DNA from 2 places in the Neobacillus sp. KR4-4 genome. Region 2 is predicted to be linked to the other one. Evidence: predicted binding sites of a transcription regulator. Region 2 holds the regulator's gene; the other holds the start of a gene.
What was found. The regulator LexA, encoded in region 2, represses DNA repair genes until DNA is damaged. The targets are predictions, from matches to a motif close to CGAACATATGTTCG.
Positions count from the first base shown of each region.

Region 1: the regulator LexA is predicted to act here: its motif matches at 5,129-5,142, upstream of ACE198_RS11750 (Y-family DNA polymerase).

Region 1 is NZ_JBHHJU010000009.1:127,878-138,164, reverse strand. It holds gene ACE198_RS11780 (CoA transferase subunit A) at 1-689, opposite strand, end outside; gene ACE198_RS11775 (hydroxymethylglutaryl-CoA lyase) at 843-1,745, shown strand; gene ACE198_RS11770 (hypothetical protein) at 1,824-1,964, shown strand; gene ACE198_RS11765 (alpha/beta hydrolase) at 2,102-3,022, shown strand; gene ACE198_RS11760 (iron-sulfur cluster biosynthesis family protein) at 3,044-3,376, opposite strand; gene ACE198_RS11755 (YolD-like family protein) at 3,452-3,787, opposite strand; gene ACE198_RS11750 (Y-family DNA polymerase) at 3,805-5,064, opposite strand; gene ACE198_RS11745 (YqzH family protein) at 5,224-5,415, shown strand; gene ACE198_RS11740 (SDR family NAD(P)-dependent oxidoreductase) at 5,468-6,265, opposite strand; gene ACE198_RS11735 (MBL fold metallo-hydrolase) at 6,294-7,256, opposite strand; gene proC (pyrroline-5-carboxylate reductase) at 7,740-8,585, shown strand; gene ACE198_RS11725 (glycosyltransferase family 2 protein) at 8,644-9,783, shown strand; gene namA (NADPH dehydrogenase NamA) at 9,866-10,287, shown strand, end outside.
Region 2 is NZ_JBHHJU010000003.1:283,356-293,642, forward strand. It holds gene spoVK (stage V sporulation protein K) at 1-773, shown strand, start outside; gene ACE198_RS04855 (trimeric intracellular cation channel family protein) at 829-1,434, opposite strand; gene hflX (GTPase HflX) at 1,627-2,889, shown strand; gene ACE198_RS04865 (methionine gamma-lyase family protein) at 2,901-4,172, shown strand; gene ACE198_RS04870 (MerR family transcriptional regulator) at 4,326-4,703, shown strand; gene glnA (type I glutamate--ammonia ligase) at 4,741-6,075, shown strand; gene ACE198_RS04880 (hypothetical protein) at 6,365-6,619, shown strand; gene ACE198_RS04885 (DUF4257 domain-containing protein) at 6,689-6,979, opposite strand; gene lexA (transcriptional repressor LexA) at 7,179-7,802, opposite strand; gene yneA (cell division suppressor protein YneA) at 7,962-8,288, shown strand; gene ACE198_RS04900 (YneB family resolvase-like protein) at 8,301-8,948, shown strand; gene ACE198_RS04905 (DUF896 domain-containing protein) at 9,027-9,257, shown strand; gene tkt (transketolase) at 9,435-10,287, shown strand, end outside.

The DNA of each region.
Region 1 (10,287 bases), on a different contig from region 2:
TATTTGCTCACTGTCAATCTCTCGATTCGTTTTTCCTGTGTTCCTTCAATGATTGTTTGCACATAGATGCTTGGAGTATGAATAAAATTAGCATCTAATTCACCAATTTCATAAAGCGCTTCCACTTCTGCAATCGTTACTTTCCCAGCCGCCGCAATCATCGGGTTAAAATTCCGTGCCGTTTTGTGGTAAACAAGATTTCCCATTTTGTCACCCTTCCAAGCCCTCACAAGACTAAAATCGGCCGTTAGTGCCTCTTCTAGCAGGTATTCTCTTCCGTTAAAAATCTTCGTTTCTTTCCCCTCTGCAACCGGAGTTCCTACTCCAGCAGGTGTATAAAATGCTGGAATCCCAGCCCCGCCTGCCCTGATTTTTTCAGCGAGTGTGCCTTGAGGCGTTAATTCTACCTCTAGTTCACCAGTTAAAACCTGTCTCTCAAACTCTTTATTTTCACCTACATAGGATCCAATCATCTTTTTGATTTGTTTATTATTTAGGAGCAACCCTAACCCCCACTCATCAATCCCACAGTTATTTGAAATGACCGTTAAATCCTTCACGCCTTTTTCTGCTAAGGCCAGAATCAGATTTTCCGGTATTCCGCACAACCCAAATCCACCAACCATCAGGGTAGCCCCATCATGAATATCGGCAACTGCCTCCTGGAAGGATGTACAAATTTTCTTCATCCAGTTTTCCCTCCTTCATCCATCCTTTTTTCCTTTATTATTTCTAGTAAAATACGAAAAAGTCCTTTTATTTTGTCAAAATTTCTATTATTCTTGCTTTTTTGAAATTAACACCACTACAATGAAAGTATGATTATCGGAGGTGGAAAATGAATGCTAAATTTACCTAAAAAGGTCACGATCATCGAGGTAGGTCCTCGTGACGGGCTGCAAAATGAAAAGTTATTTGTACCCACTGATATAAAAAAACAATTTATCAATGGATTAAGAACTGCTGGTCTTCAGGAAATGGAACTCACGTCGTTTGTATCACCGAAATGGGTGCCTCAAATGAGCGATGCCGCTGAAATAGCAGCCGACTGCCTTGATGCTGATTCCAGAGATATTGTTCTAGCACCGAACCGTAGAGGGATTGACAGGGTATACTCTACCAATTGTCAAGCTGTTGCTGTATTTGTGGGCGTCAGCAATAGCTTTAATCTTAAAAATATTAATAAAACAACAAAGGACAGTATGACAGAACTTGTACCGATCATTTCTGAATTAAAGGAGAAGAATTATTTTGTCCGGGCCTGCATTTCTACCTCCTTTTATTGTCCTTATGAGGGAAAAATCAATGAAAGTGATACGATAAAGCTTTGCCAAGAATTTGTTGATGCAGGTGTCGATGAATTAAGCGTCGCCGATACCATCGGGATGGCAACTCCTGATGAGTGCTTTGCTTTGTTTTCCCAATTGAAAAGTCTTTTTCCTCATACACTTTTAACTGCCCATTATCATGACACACGAAAGCTTGCCCTTGCGAACATTTATGCCTCTCTCCAGGCAGGAATTGACCGATTCGATACCTCTTCCGGCGGGCTTGGCGGTTGTCCATTTGCACCTGGTGCCTCTGGAAATGTAGCAACAGAGGACGTGGTTTATATGCTTGAACGGATGGGAATTGATACCGGGGTTGATTTGAATAAATTGATTGATGCAATTGAAGTCATTCGCCCTCATCTCTCCCGACAAATTGAAAGCGGATACTATCGCCTGCATGCGCAAACTGTCTAAATTAACTTTCAGTGAATAATCATTCTACTACTAATGCATCTTATTAATTGAGACTAGCTTGAAGGGAGACTGATTATTTTGAGCCAAAAACGCGATAAAGGTTCCAGTCAAAAAGGAAAAAACTATGCGGAGACTGCTGGTGGAGGACAGCGAGTGATGGCTGCTGAAGAAGTCGAAAAAGCAATCCACCCTACCAAAAGACAAAACGCTGAGCAATAAATTATTTTGGTCAACTCAGGAAGCCGCTCGTTAGTGCCAGCGGCTTTTTTTATGCTAAAATTAAAACTGTTAATTTATGGGCGCTTGGAGATTATTTTTTTCATACCTTATATAAAAAAACACAGGAGGTGCCATTGGTGAAGAAGACATTCCGAACCTTGATTGCCTTGTTGTTATTCTGGTTATCTCTCGGTTTGTATTTTACAAACCGCCTTATGTATATGAAAAAGAAGGATGAGGATTTAATTTTAAGACGTGAAAAAGAGGCTGGCAGATATAATCCTGAGGAATTTGAATCCTTGCCGAAGCGGGAAATAGATATCCCTTCCCCTTTTGGTTATATGATTAAAGCTCTGCTCGTTGAACCACATCAGACCAATCGTTATATCATTATCTCTCATGGTGTAACCGAAACAAAAGTTAATTCGATTAAATACGCTAATCTGTTTTTAGCGCGGGGGTTTAATACATTAATTTATGACCATCGCCGCCACGGGGAATCCGGGGGCAAAACCACTAGCTTTGGTCATTATGAAAAATTTGATTTAAAAACTGTTGTCGATTGGCTCAAAAAAGAAAAAGGCTCTCAGCTGGAACTGGGAATTCATGGCGAATCGATGGGGGCCGCTACCATGCTTCTCTATGCTGGGCTTCTTGAGGACGGTGCTGATTTTTATATTGCTGATTGTCCATTTTCGGATTTTAAGGAGCAGCTTGCCTATCTCATTAAAAAGGATTTTAAGCTCATCCCTAGCCTTTTATTGCCGCTTGGTGATGCACTTTTACGTCTGCGGGATAAATATTCGATTCGAAATGTATCACCGATTTCGGTCATCGAAAATATCAAACATCCGATTTTGTTTATTCACAGCCAAAAGGATGATTTTATTCTTCCGACCATGACAAAGGATTTGTTCGAACATAAAAAAGGGCCTAAAATGCTCTATTTAGCAGCTAATGGCCGCCACGCTCAGTCCTTTAACGAAAACCGGGCTGATTATGAACGGGTAATTGATGAATTTTTACAAAAGTATGTTGATCATCCCTTACCAAGCTAAAAACAGACTGTCCAAAATGGATCAGTCTGTTTTTTCTTTGATTAGTAAGCTCATATGACCATTAAGGATCTGCTGTGGACTCTTTAGTTGAAAGCAATTGGCCGCATTAGAAAAATCAATTTTCATTTGCTCATCCAAAAAAACTGTTTTTGATTTTTCCACATACACCGTTCGATCATTTGTTTCAATCGGAATATCATCTGAATCTAGATTCGGGACAAACCACAATGCCACTACCCCATTAACCGCACAACCACAGCCGTCGGTATCATATTTTAGCTTTAAGTAGCCTTCTCGACCATGAACTCTTTGATTTATTTTTTCAGCTGCCGCTGCCGTTATATTGATTTCCACGTTGATTCCCCCCTCTGTTTAGCATATGGTGATTGTACCACATGTTACGTGAGGTTGACTCAACTTTGCTCATAGTTAAGTCTCCGTCATCCGAATGTCAGCAATGGCATCCATCGGAATCCGGTGCACCTCTTCAAAGCGGTCCAATACATGAAGCCTTTGGGTTAGTTCATCCCAGTAATGGATTTTGCCAATCACGATTTCATAGTTCCGATTTCGGTAATGGGTAATTGTTACGTACTGATTATACTCAATCGCTTCGGACAAAATCTCGTTCATGAGTTCCAGCTGCTGTTCATCCATCTCTCGTTTCTGTTCATACCGATCTTCCTTCACCCAATCCCTGAGCAATTTCACATGCTCTGGAAGCATCATCGACGTCCATTTGATTCTTCCGCGGTCACGAATCATACGCCTCTCCTTCTTTCCTATCTTTTATGTCCGCCGACAAGTGTGGCCCGGTGCTTAGCCGTTCCGGCTGCCGTATAAGAAACAGCGCGCAACAAAGCACCTGAGCCAAAGCGTCTGCGCACCGTATCTACCACATAGCCAAGCTCACGCCGCTTATAAGCACCCATGTCGAAAAGGTCAAGCTGAAGCTCGAGGTCGTCAACAATATTGCTGATGGCAATCGAAATTTGCCGTACCGTCTTTCCGGTATAATGCTCATGAAATAATTCAAGGCAAACACGATAAAGCTCCATCGTCACATTTGTTGGCTGTCCGATCGTTCTCGAGCGATGAAAACCGCCGCCAAATTCATCCTGGCTATAGCCGACTCCGAGACTAATTGTTCTCCCTGCCTTTCGATGCGTCCGTGCCCTCCTTGCTACCTCCTCACACATTTCTAAAATGACCGTCTTAATTTCCGCTTCCTCTTTATAGTCCCTTAACAGAATTTGACTTTTTCCAAAGCTAATCTGCCCTTGAATAAGCGGTGCACCCAATTCAGAGAGATCAACACCCCAGGCATGATAATAAAGCTGGTTTCCCATGATGCCAAATTTCTTTTCCAACGTTTCTAAATCATAGCGAGCGAGCTGACCGACAGTAAAAATGCCCATCCCATTTAATGTTTTTTCCACGCGCCTGCCGATCCCCCACATTTCTCTAAGCGGAGACAGCTTCCAAAGCTTGGTTTGGACATCTTCATATGTCCACTCGGCCACTCCCTTTTTCTTGGCATCAAGGTCGAGACATAGCTTCGACAGTAGCATGTTCGGGCCAATTCCAACGGCACATGGCAATTGAAACTCCCGTTCAATATCATTCTTTATTTTTCGGGCTATCGTGTGGGCATCCCCCCACAACTGCATCGCACCATCCACTTTAATAAAGCTTTCATCGACGCTATAGACATGAATTGCTTCTTTTGGAACATAGCGATTAAATACACGCGAAATTTCTGTCGCAATTCGCAAATAGGTTGCCATTTTCGGTTCCACAATTTGAATCCTCGGGTCATTGGGAATCTCAAACATTCGCGAACCCGTTTTGATGCCAAATTCTTTTTTCATTCGCGGTGAAGCAGCCAGGACAATGCTTCCCTGCCGCTCTTTTTGACCGACAACGGCTAAATAACATTCCATTGGGTCAAGGCCGTGCATGACAGCCGAACAACTGGCATAAAAACTCTTCATGTCCACACATAAAATTTTATTTTGTGGCAGTACGCTGTAATCCACCATGACTGATCCCTCACAACTTAAATATCGAACATTCGTTCCTTTTTATTATATTCACTATCATAAGCGAATATGCGTTCGTATTCAATGGAAATTTTTCGGCATTTATTCATTTATGGAAACTGGATAAAAAATAGTATAATGTGAGTGAGGTGCATGTTTATGGATAAAAAACTAGTCGCGAAGATGATTAAAAATTGTTTTAAACAATATTACGAAGCGGACTCCATGCCTATTGGTGAAAAGGATTTGGAGATGCTCACAAAGCGAATTATCCAATTAAAAGAGGACGAACCAACTGCAGACTTATACGAGGTCATCAATGATACAGTGTATGAATTTTTAACAGGCTAATTATGCCATCAAAACAAAAAAGCCCCTGATGAGAGGCTTTCTACTTCATTGTTTATTTCTGATTAAAAGCCCGTCTGCCAATCCGTTCAAACAGTCGGGGGAAGAGTACGTACACAACACTCCCCATATTCATCCAACGCGGCAAATTAATCTCCCTTGTTTTCGTCAGCATACTGTCAACGACCTTCTCGGCGACATACTCGGGCTTGAGCATAAATCTCTGCACATTTTTAACATAGGTACCTTTTTCGTCGGCAATATTAAAAAAATTGGTAGCGATTGGACCAGGATTCACAGAGGTTACAAGTACATTAACATCTGCTAATTCCATCCGCAATGAGTTGGTGTAACCAAGAACCGCATGCTTTGAGGCCGAGTAGACACTTGATTTGGGTGTGGCAATTTTCCCAGCTTGAGAGGCAATATTAATAATATGGCCAAAACGCCTTTCACGCATTTTCGGCAGCACCATGCTTGTACAGGCCATCAGCCCAACCACATTGACATCAAACATGCCTTTAATTTCATCCAATGTCGCCAAATGGGCTTCACGGAAGACTCCAAAGCCGGCATTATTAACAAGGATATCAATATCCCCGATTGTATCGAAAATCCGTTGAAAAACCTTCTTTACCTCAGCTGTGTCCGACACATCCAACTGATAAACAGCAACTTTAACGGGATGCTTTTGCTGGAGGTCCATTCGCAATTGCTCGAGCTTACTAATACTTCGTGCTAATAGCACAAGATTGGCCCCGCTAGAAGCACAAAGTTTAGCGATTTCTGCTCCGATACCTCCTGATGCACCAGTAATCACGATATTTTTACCTTTTAATTGTTCCCTAACCATTTCTACACCTCATCTGAGTTGATTCCAACTAAATTTTAGCCTGAAAAAGAACAGGATTCGTCCCCTTACTACTAATCTCCCCAATAGATGATAAATAGTCAAGTTGTGCGACGGTTTCGGAAATGGTCAGCATCAGTTCGCGCTGGTAAACCGACGGAAACAAGCGTTTACAGATTTCAAATACGGTCATCTCTTCTTCTTTTAACCAGCTATGAACCGTCATGGCCCGCTCGTGCTGCCGCACCAATCGTTTATCAACCAACTCTGCTAACTTATAAACTTCCTCCCCATGCCCTGTGTAGACACATTGAATGGGATACGAAAGCAGCTTCTTCATTGAGTCATTATGCTGCAGCTGTGGCTTCGGTCTTTCTGTTTCCCCAGGGGCTGGCGGCTCTAGCAATGGGTTGGGTGAGATATGTGCTAAAATTAAATCTCCGCCAATTAAAATTCCATCCTTTTCCCGGTAGAGGGCAATATGGCTTTGGGCATGCCCCGGTGTTTCAATGACCTGCCATTCATTAAGCCCAGGAGGTCTCATTCCCTCAACAAGATGGCCAGTCAATGAGCGGTTGCAAGAATATTTCAATGTTTTTCTTAAATTTGAAAGCAAAGGAAAGTATTCTTCAGGCAGACCGAATTCTAGAAAATACACACGAAAAAATTCTTCTTGCTCTTGAAAAAAGGCTTCAGTGGGATGAATCCATCGTTCATTCAGTTGATGACCATATACTTCTAAGGTGTCTGGAAAGTAATCAAGCATACCAACATGATCAGGGTGATGATGCGTTAGAATCACCTGCTCGATATCAGCAGGACTTAAGCCTAAATCCTCTAATTGCTTCTTAAACGACATCCAGGACTCTTCCGTTTTCACTCCCGCGTCAACAAGTGTTAAGCGCTCGCCTTTAATCAAATAAACATTGACATCCCCAACCGCAAAAGGAGTCGGCACCGTAATTTTTGCTATTCCGTCTTTCCATTTTGTCATTCCTAAAACCCCTTATCATTATTTTTGAATAAAGAATCCAATGGTATAAATACGAACATTATGTGACATTTATTATATATACTAAAGTGTAGCGACTTTTAAACCAATTGTCATTATTTCTGCATAATTTTTTAGAAAAAATAAAAAATTCGCTAAATTTATCTATTGACAGATAGGTTGTTTATCTTGCATAATCTAGTAAAAATTTGATTCGCTAAAGCGATGAATAAGGCCAGTAAATGAGAAATGGCGAAAGAGAGTGAAGTTCGATGGCTGAAAGACTTCACCGCCCTCTTAATCATTGAACCTACCTTAGGAGCACTTAGGAAAACCTAACGCACATCCGGCGTTATCGGAGTCGAGTGAACCCTTCTTGAAATTTAAGCAAGGGTAAATGAAGGTGGTACCACGGAAGCGAAACCTTTCGTCCTTTATGGATGAAGGGTTTTTTTATGTTTTCGGTAAAATAAAGGAGGAATAAACATGAAAAAAATCGCAATTATTGGCGCAGGATCGATGGCTGAAGCATTCATTTCAGGAATTCTTGAAAATGGTTTTATTGATAAAAAAAATATTTGGATCACGAACAATTCTAATCAAGAAAGATTAGCAACATTAGAAACACGTTATGGAATTCGAACAACTTATAATTTGAATGAACTGTTTGATCAAACAGACATTGTGATGTTAGCCATGAAACCAAAAGACGTCGCGACTGCTATTCAATCGATTCGTGAACACTTAACTGAAGAGATGCTCGTCGTTTCTGTCTTAGCAGGTGTATCCATGAATACCATTGAAACATTGGCAAGAATCCCACTTGCGATTGTAAGGTCCATGCCAAATACCTCGGCAGCGGTTGGAAAATCAGCTACTGCTGTTGCCGTGAATCATCGTGTTACCGATTCTCAGTTAGAAACAACTAAAACCTTATTTGGAACCGTCGGCATGGCTTCCGTTGTGGAAGAAGAACAATTAGATGCCGTAACTGGACTTTCCGGCAGCGGCCCCGCCTATATTTATTATCTAATTGAAGCAATGGAGAAAAGTGCCGTTGAAGTTGGTCTTGAAAAAGATATGGCCAGTGAATTGATTGTACAAACACTGCTTGGTGCAGCAGAAATGGTCAAAAACTCAAGTAAATCTTCTACCCAGCTGCGTAAAGACGTAACAAGCCCTGGCGGAACAACAGAAGCTGGGATTCGAGTGCTTGAGGAACACAGGGTACAAGAAGCTTTCATTTCATGTATCAAAGCAGCAACGGCCCAATCTAAAAAAATGGGAACTGAATTAAGTTCTAAGCTTCAAACTGCCGACCAACCTTCCTAAATTGGATTTTTGCCTTTATTACTTTAAACTAGGAAAAAAGGCTAGGGAAGTGTCATGCATGCTAACGATTTTATTTTCATTAGGAATTCTAGTCTGGATTATCTTTCTTATAGACGGAATGATTGGGCTGAGAAAAATAGATCCATTAGAAAAAGAGGAAGACTTAGCGCAAGGAGCATTGTTGACTGTAGTAGTTGCTGCCCGTAATGAGGAAAAGCAGATTGCTGCAAGCATCCTCAGCCAGTTAGAGCAAACCTACAAAAATGTGGAATGGATTCTCGTCAATGATCGGTCCACTGATGCCACAGGTACTATTATGGGAGAATTAACAACAAGAGACCCACGCATAAGGGTTATCCATATTGAGAAATTACCTGAGGGCTGGCTTGGGAAGAATAACGCCTTGTACACTGGTGCATGTCATGCTTCAGGTAGATGGCTATTGTTTACTGATGCCGACATACATTTTGAAAAACAAGCATTCGCAAAAGCGCTCCATTATTTTGAAAGAAATAAATTGGATCACCTAACTGCAGCGCCAAACTTAAGCGCTAAACGGTTTTGGTTAAAATCATTTGTTGCCTTTTTCCTGTTTGGCTTTTCATATTTCAAACGCCCGTGGTTAGCCAACAACCCCAAATCAAAGATTGGAACAGGAATCGGCGCTTTTAATCTTGTTTTAAAAGAATCTTATGAGTCATTCGGAACACATGAAAGAATAAAAATGCGCCCGGATGATGACTTACAGCTTGGGATGAAGATGAAAAAGGCTGGTTATCGACAAAGAATCATAACTGCATTACATTTAATCGAAGTAGAATGGTATGGAAGTTTAAAGGAGGCCTTCATCGGGCTAGAAAAGAATACATTTGCCGGATTACACTACCGAATCAGTATGGTGATTTTTGCAATCCTCGGTGTATTTATCACCAACGTTCTGCCCTTTTTGATGATTTTTTCCGGGAACAAGACTGTTGCCCTATTATCCATCGGAAATATAATAATAAGTGGAATACTTTATGTAATGGTCATAAAAAAACTAACCTTATTCTCTCCGCTCATGTTTTTGGTTTTGCCAATCACAGCCTTACTATTTATTTATTCAATTATCCGGGCAAGCCTTCTAACCTTTAAGCGCGGCGGGATTGTTTGGAGGGGAACCACCTATCGGTTAAGCGAACTCCGGGAGAAAGAGTAGAAACTGTTTTTTTTCAATAAAACATTCCTTTTGCTATACTAAAAAGGAATGTTTATTATTTAATTTTATGGAGGCTTCTAAAATGGCAGTAAAACTATTTTCCCCCTATACCATAAAGGGTGTCACATTTAAAAATCGAGTTGTCATGGCGCCCATGTGCATGTATTCGAGTCATAACGAAGATGGACATATACAAAACTGGCATCGCACTCACTATACAAGCAGGGCAGTTGGCCAGGTAGGGCTGATTATTGTTGAAGCAACATCGGTAACACCTCAAGGCAGAATTACACCTCGTGATTTAGGTATATGGAGTGATAAGCATGTAGAGGGCTTCACTGAGCTTGTAAGTCTAATGAAAGAGCATGGAGCCAAAACAGGCATTCAACTCGCCCATGCTGGCAGAAAAGCAGTGTTAGAAGGTGAAATTCTTGCTCCATCTGCACTAGCTTTTAATGAGAAAATGAAAACGCCAAAGGAAATGTCCAAAACAGATATCGAAGA
Region 2 (10,287 bases):
TGGAAGAAATGAAAAAGATGATTAAGGAAATTTATGCTTGGATTTATGTAAATAAAAAACGTGAAGAAATGGGTTTGAAAGCAAGAAAACAAGCCCTTCATATGATGTTTAAAGGAAATCCAGGTACAGGAAAAACGACAGTAGCAAGACTAATTGGCAAGCTTTTTCAAAAAATGAGTGTATTAACAAAAGGTCATTTAATTGAGGCTGAGCGTGCTGACCTTGTTGGCGAGTATATTGGCCACACCGCACAAAAGACTAGAGATTTAATCAAGAAGGCCCAAGGGGGAATCTTGTTTATTGATGAGGCGTACTCATTGGGCCGAGGTGGTGAAAAGGATTTTGGCAAAGAGGCTATTGATACCCTAGTAAAGCATATGGAGGATAAACAGCATGAATTTATTCTGATTCTTGCCGGATATTCTCGGGAAATGGATCATTTCTTAACGCTTAATCCTGGGCTGCATTCGCGCTTTCCGATAGTGGTAGATTTTCCTGATTATAATATCGAACAATTAATGGAAATTTCTGCAAGAATGCTAATTGAAAGAGAATACGCATTCAGTCATGAAGCGGAAAAAAAGCTTAAAGAACATTTAATATGGGTGAAAGCAGTATTAAGCCCAAATAGTTTTTCAAACGGTAGGTATGTTCGAAATATTATTGAAAAATCAATCCGTGCTCAGGCGATGAGGCTGCTTATGTTAAATAGCTATGACCGTCATGAATTAATGACACTTAGAAGTAATGATCTTGTGTTTGAAGAAGATTAACCACAAAAAAACGACAGATTCTTGATAATCTGTCGTTTCTATTTGGAAAAGAATCTTAATTTGCTTCGAGCTTACGAATGGGCAATTTCCAATTAAAGGTATAAGAAAGTACTCGTAACACAGTTACAATAACAAATAAGGAATATAACTCCAATGGCTGTTCAGCAATACCCAGCCCGAGAAATAAGCCTGTCAAAATGGCCCAGAGCGCATAAATTTCTGCTCTTAGTACAATAGGCTTTCTTCCGGCTAATAAATCACGAATGATTCCGCCGCCAATTCCAGTTAAGACCGAGGCAACGATTACAGCACTAAGAGGGAGGTCCATTTTTACAGCGTAAATGCCACCTTGAATGGCAAAAGCAGAGAGGCCGATCGCATCAAATAAGTTCCCCCATTTTTGCCAGTGTTTGAGAAGATTGCTTGGAAATAAAAACACAGCAGTAATTGATAACAAGGCAATTTGAAAAAATAATCCTTGGTCCCAAAGTGCAGATACCGGTACGCCAATTAATAAATTTCGAATTGCTCCGCCTCCGAAAGCAGTAACGATTCCTAAAATATAAACCCCGAAAATATCATATTCTTCCTCCATCGCCACAATTGCTCCACTGACAGCGAAGGCTATGGTTCCAATCATACTTAAAACATCCCATGTCATTTTTGCTATCCCCTTGATGTCTATTTTATTTTTACACTATTAATATAGTAAATATGTAACAGGTTTCAAACATTAAAATTTTATCATGTTGTAGAAAAAATACAATAAGTTTTTGGGGAATTGGAGAAAATAGAGATTATATATATTTTTTGTTATGATGAAAGCTAGATGTTTAGAAAGGAAGGTTGCCTTTTGGAACAGAAAGAAACGAAAGAGAAAGTAATCCTAGTTGGCTGCCAAACCAGCGGGGACGATGACTTACGTTTTCACTATTCAATGGAGGAGTTAGAGGCATTAACTGAAACCGCTCAGGGGGAAGTGTTGGTATCTGTCGTTCAAAAACGAGAGCGCCGTCATCCAGCGACATACATAGGTAAAGGGAAAGTCGAAGAACTAAATGCACTCGTAGAGGAACTTGAGCCTGATATCGTCATTTTTAATGATGAACTCTCGCCAAGTCAAAAGAGAAATCTTGCTACAGAATTAAATGCCCGGGTGATTGACCGCACCCAGCTGATCTTAGATATCTTTGCACAGCGAGCGAGGTCCAAAGAAGGAAAACTGCAAGTGGAACTTGCTCAATTGCAATACATACTACCGCGGCTTGCCGGTCAGGGGACCGCTTTATCTCGTCTTGGTGCCGGAATTGGGACTAGAGGACCTGGTGAAACGAAATTAGAATCGGACCGTCGTCACATCCGGCGCCGAATCGATGATATCAAAAGTCAGCTTTCTGTCATCGTTCAGCACAGGGATCGATACCGAGAAAGAAGGAAGAAAAATAAAGCCTTTCAAGTGGCTATTGTTGGATATACTAATGCTGGTAAATCAACCTTGTTTAACCGTTTATCCGAAGCCGAGTCTTATGAGGAAAATCAATTGTTTGCCACCCTTGATCCAATGACACGAAAACTGATCCTGCCCAGTGGTTTCTTTGCTTTGATTACGGATACAGTTGGCTTCATTCAAGATTTACCGACAACGCTTATTGCTGCCTTCCGGTCCACCCTCGAGGAAGTAAAGGAAGCAGATTTGCTGCTTCATGTAGTGGATATGTCCAACCCGGATTATTTCCATCATGAAAAAACAGTAAAAAAGCTGTTAGATGATTTGGAAGTGAAAGATATCCCGCAAATAACGGTATATAATAAGAGGGATATTCAGCATGCTGATTTTGTCCCAACTGCGGATACACCAACAGCATTTATCAGTGCTTTTGACGAGAATGACCGCCATTCTTTAAAAGAAAAAATAGAGCAAGTTGTGATGGAATTGATGGTTCCTTATGAGGTAGCCGTTCCTTCTACGGAGGGAAAACTGCTTTCTCAATTAAAAAATGAGACCATCTTAAGAGGACTTTCTTTTGATGAAGATAGTCAGTTATATCACTGTAAGGGATTTTCGCTGCAAGATCATCAAATTACAGGCCAATTACAGAATTATAAAAGTAGATAGGAGATTCATGCATGTTTCAACAGTTAAAAAATGGGGAAAAACTCCAGCCAATCGTTAGGGAAGTCGAACAACAAATTGCTGGGGTACATAAGGAAATTGATGAAAGAATCGAAACCAATCAATTTAGGGTTTTACAGAGGTTTCAAAAACATCGGGTCAGTGACTCTCATTTTATCCCGTCAACTGGATACGGCTACGATGACATAGGAAGAGATACGTTGGAAAATGTCTATGCAGATGTCCTTGGCGGTGAAGCAGGACTGGTTCGCTCGCAAATCATTTCTGGTACCCATGCCATTTCCATTGCATTATTTGGTGTTCTTCGCCCTGGGGATGAACTCCTCTATATTACAGGCAAACCGTATGATACCTTGGAAGAAATCGTCGGTCTTCGTGGAAATGGGGTTGGTTCTTTAAAAGAATTTGGCATTTCTTATGATAGTGTTGCCCTGACAAATGAAGGGCGAATTAACTGGGATCAAGTATCTGAAAAAATAAAACCGAATACGAAGATGATTGGGATTCAACGTTCCAAGGGCTATGACCCAAGACCTTCTTTTACAGTAGCTGAAATTGGCGAAATGATTAAGTATGTAAAAGAAATTAAGTCAGATGTCGTTGTATTTGTGGATAACTGCTACGGAGAATTTGTAGAAGAAATGGAGCCCTGTCATGTCGGTGCGGACTTAATGGCTGGCTCGCTGATTAAAAATCCTGGCGGCGGAATCGTGAAGACTGGCGGATATATCGTTGGGAAAAAAAAGTGGGTGGAAGCTTGTTCATATCGGATGACTTCACCTGGGATTGGGGCTGAAGCTGGTGCATCCCTCTATAGTCTTCAAGAAATGTATCAAGGCTTTTTCCTAGCTCCTCATGTGGTGGGCCAGGCCTTAAAAGGTGCTGTGTTCTCGGCGGCAATGCTGGAGAAATTAGGTATGAATTCCTCGCCAAAATGGAATGCTAACAGGACCGACTTAATTCAATCTGTACAGTTCGATGACCGTGATAAGATGATTGCTTTTTGTCAGGCCATTCAATTTGCGTCGCCCATTAATTCATACGTGACTCCCCATGCGAGCTATATGCCAGGGTACGAAGACGACGTGATTATGGCTGCAGGTACCTTTATCCAGGGAGCAAGTATTGAACTCACCGCAGACGGGCCGATAAGACCGCCATATGTTGCCTATGTACAAGGTGGTTTAACATATGCCCATGTAAAAATGGCTGTTTGCCTCGCGATTGATCATTTAACTGAAAAAGGATTAATAGACCTTATTTAGTCCATTTATTGGTTTGTACGATTTTTTAAGAAAATTTCATGGAAGAAAATCTAACATATCATTGACAACTTTTCTAACACGAAATATAATAGCATTATAAACAAACCCGAAGGGAGGAGTAATTAGGTGAGTGGAAAGGAAATTCGCCGTTCCATGCCGCTGTTCCCAATTGGAACGGTCATGCAGTTAACGGAACTTACAGCCAGGCAAATTCGCTACTACGAAGAACACCAATTGATTTCTCCAGCTCGAACCGAAGGGAATAGACGTCTATATTGCTTAAATGATATTGATAGGCTTCTAGAAATTAAGGATTTGATTGATCAAGGTGTGAACATGGCTGGTATTAAACAATTATTCCTAGTAAAAGAGCAACAACAATCTAACATAATCGAACAACAAGCAGAGAAAGCTAAACGCGAATTAACGGATGACCAACTTAGAAAACTACTACGCAACGAAATGATGCATTCTGGCCGAAACAACCGATCATCATTACGTCAAGGAGATATGTCAAGATTCTTCCATTAAATTGGCAGCATCTTTTCAAAAAATAGGGGGTAAGAAAATGGCAAAGTATTCAAGAGAAGATATTAAAAGATTAGCTGTTGAGGAAAACGTAAAATTTATTCGTTTACAATTTACAGACATCCTTGGAACTATTAAAAACGTGGAAATTCCAATTTCTCAATTAGAAAAAGCACTTGATAACAAAATGATGTTTGACGGATCATCAATCGAAGGTTTTGTACGAATTGAAGAGTCTGATATGCTGCTTTATCCTGACCTTAATACATGGGTGGTATTCCCATGGACAGCAGAAAAGGGGAAAGTTGCCCGCTTAATTTGTGATATTTATACTCCAGAAGGAAAACCATTTGAAGGGGATCCTAGAAATAACTTAAGAAGAGTATTAAAAGAAATGGAAGAGTTAGGATTTACTAACTTTAACTTAGGACCTGAGCCGGAATTCTTCTTATTTAAATTAGATGAAAAAGGCGAGCCAAGTTTAGAGCTAAATGACCAAGGCGGTTATTTTGATTTAGCACCAACAGATTTAGGTGAAAACTGCCGTCGTGATATCGTTCTTGAATTAGAAGAAATGGGCTTTGAAATTGAAGCTTCTCACCACGAAGTAGCACCAGGTCAGCACGAAATTGATTTTAAATATGCTGATGCATTAACTGCATGTGACCAAATCCAAACGTTTAAATTAGTTGTTAAAACCATCGCTCGTAAACATGGCTTGCACGCAACATTCATGCCAAAACCTTTATACGGAGTTAATGGATCTGGCATGCACATGAACCTTTCATTATTTAAAAATGGAGAAAATGCATTCTATCAGCCAAGCGGCGACTTAGAAATGAGCGATACAGCTCGTCAATTTATCGCCGGAATTCTAAAGCACGCTCCAGCCTTTACTGCGGTTACCAACCCAACAGTAAACTCTTATAAGCGTCTTGTTCCTGGCTATGAAGCTCCATGCTATGTAGCTTGGTCAGCTAGAAACCGTTCACCATTAATTCGTATTCCTGCTTCACGTGGATTAAGTACTCGTGTGGAAGTAAGAAGCGTTGATCCATCTGCTAATCCATACCTTGCAATGGCTGTTCTTCTAAAAGCCGGTTTAGACGGAATTAAAAACCAATTAACTCCTCCAGCACCAGTTGATAGAAACATCTATGTAATGAGCAAAGAAGAAAGAATCGAAGAAGGCATCATCGATCTTCCTGCTACATTAGCTCAAGCATTAGATCAATTAAAAGCTGATGAAGTAATCGTGGCTGGTCTAGGCGAGCACATTATGGAACACTTTGTTGAGGCAAAAGAAATCGAGTGGGATATGTTCCGCACAGTCGTTCACCAATGGGAACGCGATCAATATATGAGCATGTATTAATATCAGTAAACCCTGTCGCTTGTAGTGACAGGGTTTTTTTGTTGTGATTTATCAAGTTAGATTTGGAAGCAGTCCATTGATTGACGCCCCAAATTCCTTTTTCTATCAAACTACGGTCGCCAATAGCCCCGATTGACGATCTAAATTACTTATAACGTCTAAATTAGGTCGTCAATCCTCAACGATATCTATAATTTTCCTTTATTTCTTGAAAAATTCACAATTATCTTCCTTCTGCTACTCATATATATTATATGATTAACTTGAAAACATTTGGGAGGTGCTCTAATTGTATAAACTGCAAATTTGTAATGCTCAAACCCAAGAAATACTTCGTGAAAAGACGTATAAGAAACCGGACCTTATATTAAGTTTGCTAGAGTCAGGAGCCAAAGGTCAGGAATGTTTTCTATTTGATGAGGAACGTAGAACGTTAAAAGGAGATTATGTGAGCCATTCCGTATTTAAGGAAGCGGATACAGAAGTTTACAAAGCGTTTTTTAAGGTGAAATTATCTGAAATACAGGCACGGATAGCAAAATAATCAAATAAACAGTCTTCATTGGTAAAAGAAACGCCATAATACGAATAGTATCATGGCGTTTCTCTCGATTTATTCATTATTCTTTTCACTCTGATTAAGTAGCTTAATTTTAGAAAGAACGGCATCACCACCAATTCCTGCGATGATTGAAAAAAAGATAGTTTCCACCGTTGAATTTGGAGCTGTATATAGAACGAGGAGAAGCGCAGCAACCGCACCTAGGAGCAACTCTTCTAAAAAGCCGAGATAAATGAATCTTTTTGTTTTCCTTGGCATGATAATTTTTCCGTTCTTACGAACATGTCCAACAATGCCAACAGTTCCACCAATTACAATAGAGAAAATAATGTCGGCTAACACGGTTTCTCAACCTCCTTAAGCCTAATTTTTTGGACCTAAGGTAAATCTTGGTGTAGTTCAATTATATCAAACATTTACAACATGGACATGAGTAAAAATACTGAATTTTCACTATATAATATACATGATATGATAAAAATGAAAAATTTTCCCAATAATACGACATAAAAAAAGCATGCACAGTTGTGCAAGCTCCTTATTAATGAATATGCCGATAAACGCCAATAACTTTTCCTAGAATTGAAATATTCCTTAGAATAATAGGGTCCATTGTAGAATTTTCTGGCTGCAGGCGTATGTAATCTTTTTCTTTAAAAAATCTTTTACAGGTGGCTTCATCTTCCTCGGTCATTGCTACAACGATATCACCGTTATTCGCAGTTGGCTGCTGTTTCACAATGACGTAGTCCCCATCTAGTATCCCAGCTTCTATCATACTCTCACCCATGATTTCTAGCATGAAAACCTGTTCATCTGCAGGTGCAAGACTTTCTGGGAGCGGGAAAAACTCTTCGACATTTTCAATAGCTGTAATTGGTAATCCTGCAGTTACTTTACCTACTACGGGAACATTTACTACTGCATTTCTTGGTATATGTGCTGCAGCATCTGCTTCTAATATTTCAATTGCTCTTGGTTTGGTTGGATCCCGTCTAATCAGTCCCTTGCTTTCCAGCCTTGCTAAATGACCGTGAACAGTGGAGCTGGATGCAAGTCCAACTGCTTCTCCAATTTCTCTTACGGAAGGGGGATATCCTTTACTCTTAACCTCACTTTTAATGAAGTCTAATATATCCTGCTGCCGCTTTGATATTTTAGCCATGATAAAATCCACCTCGTCTGGTTTTTGTTGTCTTTATTATACCATGTTCGTGTTTTTTATACAAACATAAGTTCGAAAAATAGTTGACAACAAACAAACGTTCGTTTTATAATCATATTAATAAAACGAACGTATATTCTTAGTAGAGGTGTTTTTTATATGAAAAAATTATGGAACAAATACTCCTATGCTATTATTCTAATTATTTTAAGCTGTTCACTTTCCTTCATATTATCTTTTCAACATCATTCAAATGATCAAGATAAGTATTTAAAGATTACGATTTCAGAAGGAGATTCACTTTGGGAAATCTCTGACCAATATTCCGAACAACATTCTTTATCAAACCAGGAATTTGTTTCTTGGATAAAAAAGCATAATGAAATTGATGAAGACCTAATTTTTCCTGGTGAAGAAATTATTATTCCAGTGAGTAACGAAAAGGGTTTAACAACACAAGAATTAGCTAGTGCTGTGAGTGAATAGAAAGGAATAACAATGAAAGCAATCATATACTGCCGTGTTAGCACCAACAAAGAAACACAAGAAACATCATTAAAGCGCCAAGAAGAGGAATTAACACAACTTGCTCATTCCTATCAATTTGAAATTGATAGTGTAATTAAAGAAAAGGCAAGTGGCTACGAATTCGACCGGGAAGGGATCTTTCAATTATTAGAGCGTATTAAAGATGATCAAGTTCATGCGGTCTTAATCCAGGACGAAACCCGACTTGGTAGAGGTAACGCTAAAATAGCGATTTTGCACTGCATTTTAAAAGAAAATATTAAACTTTATAGTATCTCTCAAAGTGGAGAATTACAGCTGTCAGAATCAGATTCCATGGTTTTAAAAATTGTTGGTATGGTGGAGGAATATCAACGTAAACTTCATAATGCAAAAATTAAGCGCGGCATGAAGCGAGCTGTTCAGAATGGTTATAAACCTGAAAAAAACTTAAAAAATCTTGGTGAAGGTTCCGGACGTGAAAAAATTGAAGTACCGGTAGAAGAAATTGTCCGGCTAAGAAAGAATGGATTAATTTTTGCTGAAATTGCTGCCACTTTGAGAGGTTTTGGTTATAACATCTCAAAGGCAACCGTACATAGAAGATACCAAGAATATATCGAATCACAAGAAGAGTAAACCTTTTGCCTTGTCATTAGGTTTTTTTTTTAGTAAAATCAGGTGTCATGTAAACAGGTAGAAAGGAAGGTTTACTCCATGCTATCCAAAGAAAAAATGGCTAGAATTAACGAGTTGGCAAGAAAAGCTAAAGCAACGGGATTGACTGAAACAGAAGCCAAAGAACAATCAAAATTAAGAAGCGAATATTTGGCAGCATTTCGTTCTAATATGCTTGATACCCTTACCAACACTAAGTTTATTGATCCTAAGGGAAATGATGTCACACCAGAAAAAATCAAAGCTAGGAAAAAAAATACACTTCACTAAAAATTCAGGGATACAATTTTTGTATCCCTTTTTTACATAGAGCGGCATTTTCTGAGTCAAACTAAAAAATAAAGCGGATTTTGTTCTTTATTATTATGCTATTTGTTGAATAAACCACAGTATCAATATAAAATTGAAATGTACTTAGTACCTAGTCATTAGGAAAGGATGTAATTCATGTTTAATACTATTGATGATTTATCAGTTACCTCGATCCGAACTCTTTCGATTGATGCAATCGAGAAAGCAAACTCTGGACACCCAGGGATGCCAATGGGTGCAGCGCCAATGGCGTATACTTTATGGACTCGTTTCATGAACCAAAATCCGAAGAATCCACGTTGGTTTAACCGTGATCGTTTTGTTTTATCTGCTGGACATGGGTCAGCGTTGTTATACAGCATGCTTCACTTGTCTGGTTTCAATTTAAGCATGGATGACTTAAAACAATTCCGTCAATGGGGCTCAAAAACACCTGGTCACCCTGAATACGGCCACACTGAAGGTGTAGAAGCAACAACTGGTCCACTTGGACAAGGGATTGCAATGGCAGTGGGAATGGCAATGGCAGAACGCCATGTTGCAAGTGTTTATAATAAAGATAAGTATGAACTTGTGAACCATTTTACATACAGTATTTGTGGAGATGGAGATTTGATGGAAGGTGTTTCTGCAGAGGCAGCTTCACTCGCGGGGCACTTGAAACTAGGAAGATTAGTGGTCCTTTATGATTCAAATGATATCTCTCTAGATGGTGATTTAAATAAGTCTTTTTCAGAAAGTGTCAAAGATCGCTTCCTATCCTACGGCTGGCAATATCTTCGTGTGGAGGACGGAAACAATCTCGAGGAAATCGCAAAAGCGCTTGAAGAATCAAGAAATGATTTAGAACGACCAACAATGATTGAAGTAAGAACAGTAATCGGTTATGGTTCTCCAAATCGTGCGGGTACATCAGGTGTCCATGGTTCACCACTTGGTGCTGATGAATTAAAACTTACTAAAGAATCCTATAAATGGACTTTTGAAG